One region of the Roseomonas fluvialis genome, then DNA from elsewhere that is predicted to be linked to it. Evidence: predicted binding sites of a transcription regulator. Region 1 holds the regulator's gene; each other region holds the start of a gene.

Region 1 (4,209 bases):
GCGGCGGCGTCGAACAACCCGTGGCTCGCGGTGCACCGGCGCCCGCGCGTGGGTATCCTGGCGACGGGCGACGAGATCGCGCTGCCCGGAGACCCGATCCCGCCTGGCGGGATCGTGTCGTCCAACGCGCATGCGCTGGCGGCGCTGGTGCGCGCCGCGGGCGGGGAACCGGTGGTGCTGCCGATCGCGCCGGACGACACGGCCGCGATCGCGGATGTCGCCGCCGGTGCGCATGCCTTCGACCTGCTGGTCACCACCGGCGGGGCCAGCGTGGGCGACCACGACCTGATCCAGCAGGCGCTGGGCGGCGAGGGCTTCGAACTCGGCTTCTGGAAGATCGCGATGCGGCCGGGCAAGCCGTTGATCTGGGGCCGGCTCGGGCGCACGCCGGTGCTGGGGCTGCCGGGCAATCCGGTCAGCGCGCTGGTCTGCGGCGTGGTGTTCCTGATCCCGGCGATCGCCCGGCTATCGGGCCTCGAGGGGGCGCCGACGCCGACGCGGCGCGTGCTGACCGCGGTGCCGCTGGCGCAGAACGACCGTCGCGCCGACCACCTGCGCGCGGCGCTGTCGGTCGATGCGCAGGGGCGGATGCTGGTGACGCCGGCGCCGGTGCAGGATTCGTCGATGCTGGCGACCCTCGCGCGCGCCGATGCCTTGGTGATGCGCGCGCCCTTCGCACCCGCCCTGCCGGCGGGGGCGGAGGTCGAGGCGATCATCCTGGCGGAGTTGGGCGTGTAGCGCGCCGATCGCGCGCTGTCGCGCGGCGATGGTAGTCGCCAAGGGCCGGGCTGCTGCCGACCGCCCGGTTCATCGCACGCCACCGCCGCAGCACGCGCGCGGCGGCCGGCGCGTGGTCGGCGAAGCCGAAGCCGTCCCGCGCGATGGCGGCGAGCGCTTGCGCGTATTCCGCATCGAAGCGCGTCCAGGGCACGTCGGTCGCCTGGCCCGGGCGCAGTTGGTAGCGGTACGCGAGGCCGTCCGCGACCGGCGCGCATCCGCCCGCCGCGGCCAGCGCGCGCAGGTCGAAGACAACGTCGTCGATCAGGCGGAACGGCGCGAAGGGCTGCACCAGGTCCCGCCGTGCGATGACATGCAGCGAGGCGAAGGCCTCCGCCCAGCCGATGAAGCCGAAGCGCGCCAGGCCATCGGCCGGGATGCGCCGCAGCGCCGCGCCATCCGGGTCCCGCACGATGGACGGTACCACGACCGCGCCCCCGCCGCGCGCCCGGTGCAGCGCGCGCGCGATCGAATCGGGCGGGCCTTCCAGCGCGTCGTCGGCGTCGAGCATCAGCACATGCGCGCCGCGCGCCATGGCCAGGGCGCGGTTGCGTGCGGCATGGGCGCCGCTGCGCACCGGCCCCACCGGCGCGAAGCGCAGGCGCGGGTCGGGCGGCAGCAAGGGCGCGTAGTCGGTCCCGTCGTCGGAGGCGAGCACGAGTTCGACTGCGGCCCCTTCGGCGCGGTCGAACACCGAGGCGACGGCGCGCGGCGCGAGGTCGTGCAGGCGATGGGCCGCGATCAGGATGGAGAGGTCGGGGCGGTCCATGGCGGCGCATCCTGGCAGGGCGACGGCGGCGGGGGAACGGTCGCGCGGCGATTCCATCCACAGGCGAATCCCATTGACTGTGACTCCGGAACCTTTCTAGAACACCGGTCAGGTTGCCGCTTTGTTCCGCCGAGCCGCGGGGCGCGGCATGGGGAGAGTTGCCGGATGCTCACGCGCAAGCAGCACGAATTGCTGATGTTCATCGATCGGCATCTGCGCGACACCGGCTTCTCGCCATCGTTCGAGGAAATGAAGGGCGCGCTGAGCCTGAAGTCCAAGTCGGGCATTCATCGCCTGATTACTGCACTCGAGGAACGCGGTTTCCTGCGCCGGCGGGCGCATCGCGCCCGCGCGCTCGAGGTGATCCGCCTGCCCGAGAATTTGGCGCCACGCACGCGCACGCCCAAGCCCGATGCACCGCTTGGCCCCAACGTGATCCGCGGGCCTTTCGCCCCTGCCCCGCCGCGCCCCGCGCCCGAGGCTGCGAACGACGGCGCCGCGGTGAGCCTGCCGCTATTCGGGCGCATCGCGGCCGGCGTGCCGATCGAGGCGCTCCGCGACCACGGCGCCAGCGTGGATGTGCCGGCCGCGCTGATCGGCGCGGGGGAGCACTACGCGCTGGAAGTGGCGGGGGATTCGATGATCGATGCCGGCATCCTCGATGGCGACACGGTGCTGATCCAGCGCGCCGAGACGGCCGAGAACGGCACCATCGTGGTCGCACTGGTCGACGAGAACGAGGTGACGCTGAAGCGCATTCGCCGGCGCGGCAATTCGGTGGCGCTGGAGCCGGCCAACCCGCGGCATGAGACGCGGATTTTTGGGCCGGACCGGGTGAAGGTGCAGGGGCGGCTGGTGGGGTTGCTGCGGCGGTATTGACGCGCCATCAGGCCAGGCCCCGCCACCCAGGGCGGCATTACGTTTTGGAAATGCACTTCGGATAGCGTGGTGCCGGCCGCCCCCGGCAAGTGATGGTGGTTGCGCATTCGGAAAGGCGGCGCCATGGCCATCATCACCGGCACGGCAGGCAACGACACCATCACCAATACGGTGTCGTCCTTCGGCCAGCTGACCACCAGTGGCGATGACAGCGTCCTTGGCGAGGGTGGCAACGACAGCATCCAGGGCGGCAGCGGGTTGGACACGCTGCGCGGGGGGGGTGCCGCCGACACGCTGCTGGGCGGCAACGACAACGACATCCTGGCGGGCGATTCCGGCGACGACCTGCTGTTCGGCCAGGCGGGCAACGACCTGATCGACGGCGGGGACGGGTTCGATGTCCTGAGCTTCTTCGCCACCAATTCGGACGGCGCCGTCTCGGTCGCGATCAGCGCGACGGGCGGCGTCAATGGCGGCACCTCGGCCGCCGGGCCGCTCGTGCTGAACCAGGGCAACGACACCTTCGTCAATATCGAGCAAGTGAACGGGTCGAACGCGAACGACACGATCACCATCAACAACGCCGACACGTCGGTCTTCACCTTCATCGTGCGCGGCAACGCCGGCAATGACCTGCTGGCCAACAACAACCCCACGCGCAATACCAGCATCTTCCTGGACTATCGCAGCGGCGCCGTGACCTCGGGCGTGTCGGTCGACCTCACGGCCGGGCGCGCGAGCGACGGTGTTGGCGGTACGGACACCATCTCCGGCTTCGCCGGGCTGCGCGGCACCGACCTCAACGACACGCTGCAGGGCAGCGCGGAGGTGGACCGCTTCCGCGGCCGCGCCGGCAGCGATGTCATCGACGGGCGCGGCGGAATCGACATCGCGGACTATGGCCAGGCCGCCAGTGCGGTGAGCGTGGACCTGGTCACCGGCCGCGCGCAGGACGGCGAAGGCGGCATCGACACCCTCTCCAGCGTCGAGGAGGTCTGGGGCACGGTCGGCAACGACACCATCATCGGCACCGGTGCCGATGAGTTCTTCTACGGCTTCAACGGCAACGACAGTATCGATGGCGGCGGCGGGCAGGACCGCGTCGGTTTCCAATTCTCCTCGGGCCTGGTGCCCGACGCCACACGCGGGGTGGTGGTGAACCTGGTCACCGGCATCGTGACGGACGCCTGGGGCGGCACCGATACGCTGTCGGGCATCGAGCGCATCACCGGCACTGCATTTGCGGATTCCATGCTGGGCGGCGCCGAGCAGAACCGCTTTCGCGGCCGTGCGGGCAACGACACGCTCGATGGCGGCCTGGGCGGCGACTACGCCGAGTACATCAACGCCACCGCCGGCGCGACCGTGAACCTGACGACCGGCATCGCGACCGATGGCGAAGGCGGCACCGACCTGCTGATCTCGATGGAGAACGCGATCGGCGGCAACTTCGCCGACCGCCTGACCGGCGTGGCCCAGGGGGCGCGCTCGACCTCGGACCTGCGCGGCGGCGGGGGCAATGACACGCTGGTGGGGATCCTCGGCGAATTCGTGCGCGCCGACTATGCGGACCAGACGGTGGGGCTGAACATCAACCTGGGCGCCGGCACCGTGAATGACGGACGCGGCGGCGTGGACACGCTGGTGAATATCCGCGGGGTGGTCCTGTTCGGTGGATTCAACGACGTGGTGACCGGCACCGCCGCGGGCGAATGGTTTGCACCGTCCGAGGGCGCCGACAGCGTGAATGCCGGCCTCGGTTTCGACATCATCGGCTATGGCGG
Region 2 (4,209 bases), 2.2 Mb from region 1:
GCGCGCCATCGCCGATGGTGATCGGCCCTAGCACCTGCGCCCCCGCACCGATCGCGACGTTGTTGCCGATGGTCGGGTGCCGCTTGCCCGGGCTGCCTGACAGCCCGCCCAGCGTCACGCCATGATAGATCAGCACGTCGTCGCCGATCTGCGCCGTCTCGCCGATCACCACGCCCATGCCGTGGTCGATGAACAGCCGCCGGCCGATGGTCGCCCCGGGATGGATCTCGATGCCGGTCAGGAAACGGCCTATATGGGAGACGAAGCGCGCGAGGCCCTTCAGGCCCCTCCGCCACAGCGCATGAGCCATGCGGTGCCACAGCACGGCATGCAGCCCGGCGTAGCATAGCACGGCCTCAGGCCAGGACGGCCGGGCCGGGTCACGGCTTCGGATGGCGCGGGCGAGTTCGGTGATTTCCATCGGTGCCCCCGTCGCGTCAGGCCAGCCACGGCGGCACGGGCAGGCCCTTGCCGCGCAGGAAGTCCGGGTTGAACAGCTTGGACTGGTAGCGCGCGCCGCCATCGCACAGGATGGTCACCACGCGGTGCCCAGGCCCGAGCGCCTTCGCGACCTTGATCGCCGCCGCGACGTTCACGCCCGCCGACCCGCCGATCGAGATGCCCTCATGGATCTGCAGGTCGAAGACCTGCTCGAGCGCTTCCTCGTCCGTCACCTGCACGGCGTCGTCGATCAGCGCGCGGTCGGGTTCGAGGTTGCCGGGGACGCGGGCGGCCTGGCCGATACCCTCGGTGATGGAACTGCCTTCGGGCTTCAATTCGCCGGTCTTCACCCAGGAATAAAGCGAGCTGCCCATCGGGTCGGCGAGCACGATGCGCGCGCCGGGCTTGCGGGCCTTGAGCGCGCGAGCCACGCCGGCCAGCGTGCCGCCGGTCCCGCAGGAGCAGGTGAAGGCGTCGATATGCCCGCCGGTCTGGGTCCAGATCTCGGGCCCCGTCGTCGCCTCATGCGCGCTGCGGTTCGCCAGATTGTCGAACTGGTTGGCGTGGACTGCGCCCATCTCCTCCGCCAGGCGGCGGCTGTAGTGGACGTAGTTGCCGGGGTCGGAATAGGGCTTGGCCGGGATCAGCCGCAGGTCGGCGCCGATCATGCGCAGGAAGTCGATCTTCTCGCGGCTTTGCGTCTCGGGCACCACGATCACGGCGCGATAGCCGCGCGCATTGGCCACCAGCGTGATGCCGATGCCGGTGTTCCCCGCGGTTCCCTCGACGATGGTGCCCGGCTTGCCCGGGGTCAGCAGCCCGCGCTGTTCGGCATCAAGGATGATGCCAAGCCCTGCGCGGTCCTTCACCGACCCGCCGGGATTCATGAATTCCGCCTTGCCCAATATCTCGCAGCCGGTCGCCTCGCTGGCGCGGCGTAGGCGAATGAGGGGCGTGTTGCCGACCGCACCCTCGAAGCCATCCACGATGCTGGTGGAAGGGGGCGGGGTTGCATCCATGGTCGGGCGTCCTTGCGTACCGGTTGATGATGGTCGGTTGCCCGGACGGGCCGGACAAGGGGCGGGAAACCCTTTCTCCTGAGAGCATTATCTGCAGAAACTCTTGGCGAAGTGCGCCCTCACGACGCGAAACCATCCACGGTCCTTGACCTTTGGCCCGGCAATACGAGAACATAAAGCGAACATCAGCGGCCCTCCCCCAGGCCATGTCCAGCCCCCCGAACGCCCCCCCGCTCGACCGCCCTGCCCTGCTCTCGGCGCTCCGTGCCCGCATCGCGCGGCTCGAACGTGCGGGTGCGTCCGAAGCCCTGGCCACGCGGGGGGAGGACGCCATCCCCCTGTCCCCCGCCATCGATTCCGGCCTGCCCTGGGGCGGCCTGCCGCGCGCCGCGCTGCACGAGATCCTGGCCGCCGAACCCGGCGCCGCCGCCGGATTCGCGGCCCTGGTGCTGGGGCGCGCCGGGGGCACGGTGCTCTGGATCGCCCCCGATCCCGATGCCTGGCCACCCGGCCTGGCACGCTTCGGCCTCTCGCCCACCCAACTGGTGCTGGTCCGCGCGCCACGTGCGCAGGACGCGCTCTGGGCCATGGAGGAAACCCTGCGCTGCCCGGCCGTCGGCGCCGCGCTGCTGATGACCGGCGCGCTCGACCTCACCGCCGCCCGTCGGCTGCAACTGGCGGCCGAGGCGGGCGGCGTGCTCGGCCTGCTGCTGCGCCCGGACGAGGACGGCGCCGCCCCGACCGCCGCCCTGACCCGCTGGCGCATCGGCGCCGCCCCGTCCGACAGCACCAGCCAGCACGCCATCGGCGACCCGGCCTGGAACCTCGATCTGCTGCGCTGCCGCGGCGGCCGACCGACCACCTGGCGCGCCACCTGGCACGGCAGCGACCTGGTGACCGAGGACGGGACAGGCACGGTCACCACACGGCGGCGGGCATGAGGCGGCGGTGTTGCAGGCCGCCGCGGTTGGGGAAGGGTGCGACGGGGGGCCAGCCCCCCGCCCCCCCCGCTGGGGGCATACGCGCCCCCAGACCCGCGGGATTCTTGATGGGGGTGGGAGAGGGAGGGGCTCGCGGGCACGCCCTCGATCACGCGCGTACCCTGCCCCTCCCTCTCCCACCCCCATTGATCGCGGGGTCCGGGGAGGCCGCAGCCTCCCCGGCGGGGGTCCAGGGGGCAGCGCCCCCTGGCAGCGCCATCCCCAACGTGGAGCGCCGCACCCTCGCCCTCCTCCTGCCTCACCTGCCGGTCGAGCGCCTGCGTCGTCCCGGCCCTGTCACCGTCTGGGCGCAGCGTGGGGCGCGGCGGGTGGTTGTGTCGGTGAGTGCCGAGGCGGCGTCCGCCGGGCTACGCATCGGCCAGGCGCTGGCCGATGCGCAGGCGATCCTGCCCGGGGTGGTGCTGGTGCCGGAGGATCCGGCCGCGGATGCCGCGGCGCTGGAGCGATTGGCGCTGTGGTGCCTGCGCTTCACGCCGCTCGTAGGGATCGAGGGCACGGATGGGTTGCTGCTCGATATCACTGGCGTGGCGCATCTGTTCGGGGGTGAGAAAGCGTTGCGGGCGGAGGTGCTGGGACGGCTCGCGCGGCTGGGGCTGACGGCGCGGGGGGCGGTGGCGGGGATGCCCGGGGTGGCGTTGGCGCTGGTGCGGGCGGGCCGCGGCGGTGTGGTGGCGCCGGGGCTTGAGGAGGCCGCGGTGAAGCCGCTCTCGCTGGCGGCCTTGCGGCTGGAACCGGCGCTGGTGAGCGCTCTGCAAGGGCTGGGCCTGCGTGATGTGGGCAGCGTCGCGGCGCAGCCGCGCGCGGGGCTGGTGCGGCGCTTCGGCGCCGGCCTGGCGCGGGCGCTGGACGAAGCGCTGGGGCAGGCCGGTCGGCCGATCTCCCCCATTCGCACGCCGCCCGAGATGCAGGTGGCGCAGGATTTCGCCGACCCGGTGGTGACGCGGGCGGGGATCGAGGCGGCGCTGGGCCTGCTGCTGGACGCGCTGTGCCGCGCGCTGCGGGAGGCCGGGCGCGGTGCACGGCGGATGCTGCTGCGCGCGCATCGCGTCGATGGCGCGGTGCAGGAGGTCGCGATCGGCACGGGGCTCGCCACGCGCGACCCGAAGCATCTGGCCCGGCTGTTCCACGGGAAACTGGAACGGCTGGAACCGGACTGCGGCTACGACCGGATCACGCTGGAAGCGCCGGTGGCCGACCCGCTGACCGGCGTGCAGGACGGTCTCGGCACGGCAGCGCGCGCGGGGCGGCAGGCGGAACTGGCGCAGTTGCTCGACCGCTTGGCGCAGCGCCTGCCGGTCTGGCGCCTGGCGCCGCGGGCGAGCCACTGGCCGGAGCGGGCCATGGCGCGGGTGAACCCTTTCGAGCCGGTAGAGGTGCCGGACCCATGGGTGCCGAGGCCGCGTCCGGTGCGCCTGCTGCGCCGCCCGCCCGCGCTGGAGGTGATGGCCGAAGTCCCGGACGGGCCGCCCTTCCGGCTGCGACTCGGCCGCGCCTGGCAGCGGGTGGTGCGTGCCGAGGGGCCCGAGCGGATCGAACCCGAATGGTGGCGGGACCGACCCGACCGGCTGCCGCGCGACTACTATCGGGTCGAGCTGGAATCCGGCGTCCGGCTTTGGGTCTGCCGGGCCGGGCCGATGGGGCCGGACGCGCGCTGGGTCCTCCACGGGCATCTGCCGTGACGGCCTTCGCCGAGCTGGGTGCGCTGACGAATTTTTCCTTCCTCGAAGGCGCATCGCATCCGCACGAGA
Region 3 (4,209 bases), 410 kb from region 1:
GCCCCCCAGGGCCGCGGCAGGTTGTTCGCCGCATAGGCCACCAGGAACAACAGCGTCGCGAGGCCGGGCAGCAGCGGCGTCGCCACGAAGCCCCAGCCCGCGTCCTCCACGAAGACCACGACCGGATTGGCGCCGGCGGGCGAATGAATGGTGCGCGTGACCGCCATCGCCGCCAGCGCCACGCCGACGGCCAGCGCCAGCCATAGCCCCATCGGCCCGCCCAGGCTGTCGAACCCCATCCGGAACACCAGCCCGACCACGGTCGCGACCAGGTGTCCGCCCAGGAAGGACCGCGGCTGCGCCATGATGCCCCGCGGCATGCCAAACAGGATCACGCAGGACCCGCCGAGCGATGGCAGCAGCCAGGGGTGTTCGGTGAAGGACAGCGCGGCATTGGCCAGCAGCAGCGCCGCGGTGGTGGCCGCGATCTGCACCAGGATGCGCCGTGGGGGCGGCGGCTTCACGCGGAACGCCCGACCGCGGCGAGGTCCTCGGCCGTGTCCACGTCCCGCAGCCGGCGGAGCAGCGCCACACGCCGCCCGGCGAAGTTGCGCAGCGTGTCGGCCAGCGCGTGGCGGGTCGACCAGCGCACCCCCGCGAAGGGGCGCGCCGGCCGGCGCGGACCCAGACCCACCAGCCAGTAGCCGCCATCCTCGGCCGGGCCGAACACCGCATCGGCACGCCCCAGCACGCGGATCGCGGCGGCGATGTCGGCGGGGCGCAGGTCTGGGATGTCGCTGCCCGCCAGCACCGTGACCGGGTGCGGGCGCATGGCGCGCTCCATCCGCGTGCCGAGGTCCCCACGCGCCTGCTCGGTCCGCGGCGTGGCGCGCGGCACGAAGCGCGCCCAGGGTGCGCGCGCGCCGGCGGGGGTCGTGGCCAGCACGGTGCGCCAGCGCCGGTCGCGCCCGATCGGCCGTGCCACCGCGGCCAGGGTAGCGGTGTAGAAGCGGAGCGCCGCGCGCGCCCCGATCCCGGCGGCAAGGCGCCGCTTCACGAGCCCGAGGCGCGGGGCGCGGGCGAACAGGATCACGGTGGGGCGGGTCATCGCGGCGCAGCACAGCGCAGGATGCGCGCGCTGACCAGGGCCCCCGCCCGTGGCGGCGCGGGCCTGACGGACAGGCGGCGGGCAGGGCCGCGGCGCCTCAGCCCCGCCGGGCGTAGAGGCGCGCGATTCGCCCGGGCGGCACGCCGGCGAACCATAGCGCCAGGCACGACAGGTTGCGCGCGGAACGGCGCCACCAGCCCTCCGCCCGCCAGCGCACGGGCGAGGTCACGAATGCCACGTCCAGCGCCACCAATCGCTTCCGGCCGATCCGGCGGACCAGGTCGACATCCTCCATGATCGGAATGGGGCGCACTCCGCCTACAGCGGCCAGCAGGTCGCGATGCACCAGCAGCCCCTGGTCGCCATACGGCAGGCCGAGCACCCTGCAGCGCCAGGCCACCGCGCGTTCGAGCCGCCGCGCCTGTGGGGCGGCGTCATCCAGCGCGAAGCGGAAATGCGCCGCGCGGGCGGCATTGGCCGGGTCCGCCATGAAGGCGGCGGCGGCGGCGCGCCAGCCGGGGCCGGGGCGCGTGTCGGCATGGACCAGCAGCAGCCAGGGCGTCGATGCGGCGGCGATGCCGGCGGCGATCTGGCTGCCGCGCCCGCGCGGGGCCTGCAGCACCTGCGCGCCGGCCGCCTGCGCGATGGCACCGGTGGCATCGGTGCTGCCGCCATCGGCGACGATGACGGCATCCACCTCGCCGTCCAGGGCGGACAGCGTCCCGCCGAGGCCGGCGGCGGCATTGAGGGTGGGGATGACGGCGGTGAGCCCGGCCGGCGTTCTCATTCTGCCCCTATCGCGGTTCAGCAAGCATTAACCAAGCGTTCGCTGTATGTTCTTGACCGGCCGATCCGGACTTGGCAGGGTGTTTCGGAACAAATTGGGAACTTCAGGAGCAGCGCCATGCCCGACGGTACCCCGCACCTCGCCCCCCGCGCAGCCCCCGGCTTCGCCATGCCATCCCCCGCGCGGCGCGGCCGTGGCGCCGGGCTGAACCCCGCCGTGCGCTTCGAAAGCACCGCCCGCGAAGCCTTCGACGACGGCTGGGGCACGCTGGAAGCCGCCTTCGCCGACCTCCCGCCGCTGCCCACCACGCTCACCAGGGACCACGCGAAATCCGCCCTTGCCTGGAACGACAGCCCCGATATCGGCTTCGACCGGGCCGTGAACCCCTATCGCGGCTGCGAGCACGGCTGCGTCTACTGCTATGCACGGCCCTCCCACGCCTATCTTGGCCTGTCCCCCGGTCTCGATTTCGAAACCAGGCTGTTGTTCAAGCCCGAGGTCGCGGCCCTGCTCGAGAAGGAACTGCGCAAGCCCGGCTACGTGCCAAAGCCGATAGCACTCGGGTCCAACACCGACCCCTACCAGCCGGTCGAACGCACGCTGAAGCTGACCCGCGCTGTCCTGGAGGTGCTCGAGCGCTTCGACCACCCGGTCACCATCGTGACGAAATCCGCCGGCGTGCTGCGCGACATGGATATCCTTGCGCGCATGGCCCAGCGCAATCTGGTGCGGGTCTGCCTGTCGATCACCACGCTCGACGCGCGGCTGGCGCGCATCATGGAACCGCGCGCCGCAACCCCCGAACGCCGCCTGGCCGCCCTGCGGCATTTGTCCGAAAACGGCATTCCCGCCGCCGTGCTGGCCGCGCCCATGATCCCCGGGGTGAACGACGCGGAACTGGAGACCATCCTGGACCGCGCCGCCGCCGCGGGGGCGACGAGCGCCGGCTACGTGCTGCTGCGCCTGCCGCACGAGATCAAGCAGCTGTTCGAGGACTGGCTGACCCGCCACATGCCGGACCGCGCCGCCCGCGTGCTCTCGCTGATCCGCCAGACCCGCGGGGGTGCGCTCTACAACAGCCGCTTCGGCCAACGCCAGACCGGCACCGGCGCCTACGCCGACCTGCTGGCCCAACGCTTCGCCATCGCCTCCCGACGCCTCGGCCTGGAACGCCGCGGCGGCGGGGTCGGGGCGCTGGACTGCACGCGCTTCCGGGTGCCGGAGGCCACGACAGCAGGGACACAGCTGGCGCTGCTGTGAGAGGCATGGGCGTGCAACGGAGAGGGGCTTTGCCCCCCTCCGGACCTCCCCCCACCAAGGGGCGACGGCCCGTTGGATCGCGGATTTTGAATCGGGGATTCGGGGGGGGGCATCGTCGGCGATGCCCTGCGCGACGGTGGCGCCATGCCCGTCCCCGAAATCCCCCATCAAGTCGAGGGTTCCAAGGGCCTTTAGGCCTTTGGTGGGTGGGGTCCGGGGAGGGCAAAGCCCGCCCCGCGCGCGCGTCGCCGCCCTCACGCCGCCCGCAGGTGTTCCTTCAGGCGTGGCATCAGTTCCACCAGGTTGCAGGGCCGGTGGCGGCTGTCGAGTTGCCAGACCAGGATGTCGTCCCACGCGTCCTTGCAGGCGCCGGTGGAGCCTGGCAGGGCGAACAGGTAGGTGCCATTGGCCACGCCGCCGAGGGCGCGGGACTGCATCGTGGAGGTGCCGATCTTCTGGTAGCTCAGCATGCGGAACAATTCGCCGAAGCCTTCGATTTCCTTCTCGAGCACGCGCTTGAAGGCTTCAGGGGTAACGTCGCGACCGGTGATGCCGGTGCCGCCGGTGGTGATGACGCAGTCCACCGTGGGGTCGGCGATCCAGCGGCGCAGCTGGGCTTCGATCAGGTCGGCCTCGTCGCGCAGGATCTCGCGTGCCGCGCAGTGGTGGCCGGCGGCTTCGATGCGCTCGACCAACGTCTGGCCGGAGCGGTCGGTGGCGAGGTCGCGCGTGTCGCTCACGGTCAGCACGGCGATGTTCACGGCCAGGAACGGGAGCTTTTCGTCGATCGGCATGGTGGTGGTCCTCGCGGGGATCGGAGCATGGGGATCGCGCCCCGGCCCCGCAAGCGCGCCTGGCGCTGTGGTGTCCCGTGGAGCCATCGCCGTGCTCCGCGCCCCGCTTGACCCGCGTGCCCGCACGCGGCGCCGGATCGCGTTCGGGTGGGCGTTGCCTTCGGCCACCCGCGGTGGCGAGCCGGTCCTATCCGCCGCGGGCCTGGCGGATCTGCGCGACCGCGGCGGCCACGCGCATCGCCAGCAATGCCTCGCCGCGCGCGGCGGACGACCGCGCAGGGTCGCCGGTTGCACCCAGCGCGGGCAGGTCGGCCGTGCGC
Region 4 (4,209 bases), 610 kb from region 1:
CTGCGCCTCGCCGCCCGACAGCGTGGTCGCCTGCTGGCCCAGGTGGATGTAGCCGAGGCCGACTTCCTTCAGCACCTTCAGCTTGTCGCGGATGGCCGGCACCGCGGAGAAGAACTCCACGCCTTCGTCCACCGTCATGTCGAGCACGTCGGCGATCGACTTGCCGCGGAACTTCACCTCCAGCGTCTCGCGGTTGTAGCGCTTGCCCTTGCAGGTGTCGCAGGTGACGTAGACGTCGGGCAGGAAGTGCATCTCGATCTTGATGAGGCCGTCGCCCTGGCAGGCCTCGCAACGGCCGCCCTTCACGTTGAAGGAGAAGCGGCCGGGCTTGTAGCCGCGCGCGCGGCTGTCGGGCATTTCGGCGAACCAGTCGCGGATGGGCGCGAACAGGCCGGTGTAGGTCGCGGGGTTGGAGCGTGGGGTGCGGCCGATCGGCGACTGGTCGATGTCGATGATCTTGTCGAGGTGCTCGAGCCCTTCGATGCGGTCGTGCGGGGCAGGCACTTCGGCGGCGCCCATCAGGCGGCGCGAGGCGGCCTTGTAGAGCGTCTCCACCACCAGCGTGGACTTGCCGCCGCCGGAGACGCCGGTGATGCAGGCGAAGGTGCCGAGCGGGATCGACGCCGTCAGGTTCTTGAGGTTGTTGCCGGTGGCGCCGACGACGCGCAGCTGCTTCTTCTTGTCGATCTTGCGGCGCGTGGCGGGGACTTCGATGCGCCGCGCGCCGGAGAGGTACTGACCGGTGAGGCTCGCGGGGTTGGCCATGACCTCGGCCGGCGTGCCTTGCGCGATGACGCGCCCGCCGCCCGCGCCGGCGGCGGGGCCGATATCCACGAGGTAGTCGGCCTGGCGGATCGCATCCTCGTCGTGTTCGACCACCAGCACGGTGTTGCCGAGGTCGCGCAGGCGCCGCAGCGTGGTCAGCAGGCGTTCGTTGTCGCGCTGGTGCAGGCCGATGCTGGGTTCGTCGAGCACATACAGCACGCCGGTCAGGCCGGAGCCGATCTGCGAGGCGAGGCGGATGCGCTGCGATTCGCCACCCGACAGCGTGGCCGAGGACCGGCTGAGGCTGAGGTAGTCCAGCCCGACATCCACCAGGAACTGCAGGCGGTCCTCGATCTCGCGCAGGATGCGGCGCGCGATCTCCTGGCGCTGCGGCGTGAGGGTCGCCATCACCGTGCCGAACCAGTCGCGCGCGCGGCGGATCGACAGGTCGCTGACCTCGGCGATGTGCTTGCCGGCGATCTTCACCGACAGTGCCTGCGGCTTCAGGCGGAAGCCGGTGCAGGTCGCGCAGGGCTTGTCGGCCTGGTAGCGCGACAGGTCCTCGCGCACCCAGGGATTGTCGGTCTCCTTGAAGCGGCGCTGCAGGTTCGGGATGACGCCTTCGAAGGGCTTCTTCACCTCATAGGCGCGCAGACCGTCCTTGTAGCGGAGCGTGACGACGTCATCGCCGGTGCCGTGCAGGATCTGCTGGCGGACCTGCGCCGGGATGTCCTGCCACGGCGTGGTCATGGCGAACTTGAAGTGGCGCGCGAGGCTCTCGAGCGTTTGCGTGTAGTAGGGCGATTGCGCGCCGGTCCAGGGCATGATGGCGCCGTCCTTCAGCGAGACATCGTCCTGCGGAACCACCAGCTGCGGGTCGAAGAAGGTCTCGGTGCCGAGGCCGTCGCAAGCCGGGCAGGCGCCATGGGGCGAGTTGAAGGAGAACAGGCGCGGCTCGATTTCCTCGATGCTGAAGCCGCTGACCGGACAGGCGAATTTTGCGCTGAACACCGTGCGTTCGGCGGTGTCGGCGTTCTCGGCGTAGGCGATGCCTTCGGCGAGACCGAGCGCGGTCTCGAAGGAATCGGCCAGGCGTTGCGCCACACCCTCGCGGACCACGATGCGGTCGACCACGATCTCGATATCGTGCTTCAGCTTCTTGTCGAGCTTCGGCGCCTCGCTGATCTGGTGCAGCGTGCCGTTGATCTTCACGCGTTCGAAGCCGCGGCGCTGCCAATCAGCGAGTTCCTTGCGGTATTCGCCCTTCTTGCCACGCACGACGGGCGCGAGCAGCAGCAGGCGCGTGCCCTCGGGCATGCCCATGACGCGGTCGACCATCTGGCTAACCGTCTGCGCTTCGATCGGCAGGCCGGTGGCGGGCGAATAGGGAACGCCGACGCGCGCCCAGAGCAGGCGCATGTAGTCGTGGATTTCCGTCACTGTACCCACGGTGGAGCGTGGGTTGTGGCTGGTGGTCTTCTGTTCGATCGAGATGGCGGGCGACAGGCCCTCGATCGAATCGACGTCGGGCTTCTGCATGAGTTGCAGGAACTGCCGCGCATAGGCCGACAGCGACTCGACGTAGCGGCGCTGGCCTTCGGCGTAGATCGTGTCGAAGGCGAGGGACGACTTGCCCGAGCCCGACAGGCCGGTGACGACGGTGAGCGTGTCGCGCGGGATGTCGAGGTCTACATCCTTCAGGTTGTGCTGGCGCGCGCCGCGGATTCGGATCTGGCCGGTCATGATCTTGGGGGACTCCGGGGCGGGGCGCCGCTGGTGTTCTGGTGATGTTCTCACCATATATGCGGCTGGTTCGGCAAGCTGGAAAGGGGCGCCGTGCGGGCACGCCGGCGGGTGGGCCAAGGGTGGCCCCGCGGCCGGCGCCGGGCTAGTGTGACAGCGTCAAACCAAGGGACTGCGCGGCATGGCGGGCATCAACAAGGTGATTATCCTGGGGCGGCTCGGCCGCGACCCCGAGGTGCGGAATTTCCAGAATGGCGGCAAGGTCGTGAACCTGCGCATTGCAACCAGCGAGCGATACAAAGACCGCGAAGGCAACCAGCAGGAACGTACCGAGTGGCATTCGGTCGCGATCTTCAACGATCGCCTCGGCGAAGTGGCCGAGAAATACCTGCGCAAGGGCAGCGAGGTCTACATCGAGGGCCAGATCGAGACCCGCAAATGGGCCGACAAGGATGGGCAGGATCGCTACACGACCGAAGTCGTGCTGCGCCAATACCGCGGTGAGTTGCAGCTGGTCGGCGGGCGCGGCGGCGGGGCCGGCGACGATGGCGGCGGCGGATATGCCGAACGCTCCGGCGGCGGTGGTGGTGGGTATGGCGACCGGCCATCCGGCGGAGCACCGCGCGGCGAGGGCGGCGGCGGCGGGTCGTCGCGCGCGCCGTCGCGCGGAGGCGGCTGGGATTCCAAGAAGACCGACCTCGACGACGAGATTCCGTTCTGACCCCATCGTGGTTGACGGGCGCGCGGGCGCGGGGCCTATGGCGCCGCAGCCCCGCGCGCCGCGCCGCGTGACCCACGACATCGGATCGAGTTTGCCCGCGTGAGCGACCCCAGCACCCCCGAGCAGCCCCCCTTCGACACGCAGCCCGTGGCTCTCGAGGAGGAGATGCGCCGCTCCTACCTCGACTACGCCATGAGCGTGATCGTCGCGCGCGCCTTGCCCGACGCGCGCGACGGGCTGAAGCCGGTGCACCGGCGCATCCTGTTCGCCATGCAGGAGGCCGGCTACACGGCCGACAAGCCGTATCGCAAGTCGGCCCGCGTGGTTGGCGACGTGATGGGCAAGTATCACCCGCATGGCGATGCCTCGATCTACGACGCCATGGTGCGCATGGCGCAGCCGTTTTCGATGCGCGTGCCGCTGATCGACGGGCAGGGGAATTTCGGGTCCGTCGATGGCGATCCGCCGGCGGCGATGCGCTACACGGAAGCGCGGCTGGCACCATCCGCCATGGCGCTGCTGGAAGGAATCGACGAGGACACGGTCGATTTCCAGGCCAACTACGACGAGAGCGCGGAAGAACCGCGCGTGCTGCCCGCCGCCTTCCCGAACCTGCTGGTGAACGGCGCGAACGGCATCGCGGTCGGCATGGCGACCAATATCCCGACGCATAACCCGACCGAGATCATCGACGCCACGCTCGCGCTGGTGGCGGACAATTCGCTGACGCTCGACGACCTGATGAGGATCGTGCCCGGGCCGGACTTCCCGACCGGCGGGTTGATCCTGGGGCGCGCGGGCATCCGCTCGGCCTTCGAGACCGGCAGGGGGTCGATCCCGCTGCGCGCGCGCGCCGAGATCGAGGAGATGAAGGGCAACCGCCAGTGCATCGCGGTCAGTGAGATCCCGTACCAGGTCAACAAGTCCACGCTGCTCGAGAAGATCGCGGAGCTGGTGCGCGCCAAGGCGATCGAGGGAAT

Evidence for each region. Region 1 encodes LexA, which represses DNA repair genes until DNA is damaged. Its sites were predicted from a motif close to TGTTCTANNTANGTTC; they were not measured.
Region 2: a site for LexA is predicted at 1,630-1,645, ahead of MWM08_RS05685 (ImuA family protein). Genes of this name have one in related genera too.
Region 3: a site for LexA is predicted at 1,872-1,887, ahead of MWM08_RS17990 (TIGR04283 family arsenosugar biosynthesis glycosyltransferase). Genes of this name have one in related genera too.
Region 4: a site for LexA is predicted at 2,543-2,558, ahead of uvrA (excinuclease ABC subunit UvrA). Genes of this name have one in related genera too.

The regions. Positions count from the first base shown of each region.
Region 1 covers NZ_AP025637.1:3,334,393-3,338,601, forward strand. Annotated here, with positions in the region: gene MWM08_RS16245 (molybdopterin molybdotransferase MoeA) at 1-738, shown strand, start outside; gene MWM08_RS16250 (glycosyltransferase family 2 protein) at 713-1,546, opposite strand; gene lexA (transcriptional repressor LexA) at 1,712-2,425, shown strand; gene MWM08_RS16260 (beta strand repeat-containing protein) at 2,549-4,209, shown strand, end outside.
Region 2 covers NZ_AP025637.1:1,161,639-1,165,847, reverse strand. Annotated here, with positions in the region: gene cysE (serine O-acetyltransferase) at 1-421, opposite strand, end outside; gene MWM08_RS05690 (cysteine synthase A) at 438-1,460, opposite strand; gene MWM08_RS05685 (ImuA family protein) at 1,667-2,401, shown strand; gene MWM08_RS05680 (Y-family DNA polymerase) at 2,668-4,140, shown strand; gene MWM08_RS05675 (error-prone DNA polymerase) at 4,137-4,209, shown strand, end outside.
Region 3 covers NZ_AP025637.1:3,740,958-3,745,166, forward strand. Annotated here, with positions in the region: gene MWM08_RS17980 (HPP family protein) at 1-464, opposite strand, end outside; gene MWM08_RS17985 (TIGR04282 family arsenosugar biosynthesis glycosyltransferase) at 461-1,048, opposite strand; gene MWM08_RS17990 (TIGR04283 family arsenosugar biosynthesis glycosyltransferase) at 1,146-1,835, opposite strand; gene MWM08_RS17995 (PA0069 family radical SAM protein) at 1,953-3,095, shown strand; gene moaB (molybdenum cofactor biosynthesis protein B) at 3,350-3,889, opposite strand; gene MWM08_RS18005 (creatininase family protein) at 4,077-4,209, opposite strand, start outside.
Region 4 covers NZ_AP025637.1:2,722,436-2,726,644, reverse strand. Annotated here, with positions in the region: gene uvrA (excinuclease ABC subunit UvrA) at 1-2,508, opposite strand, end outside; gene ssb (single-stranded DNA-binding protein) at 2,690-3,229, shown strand; gene gyrA (DNA gyrase subunit A) at 3,329-4,209, shown strand, end outside.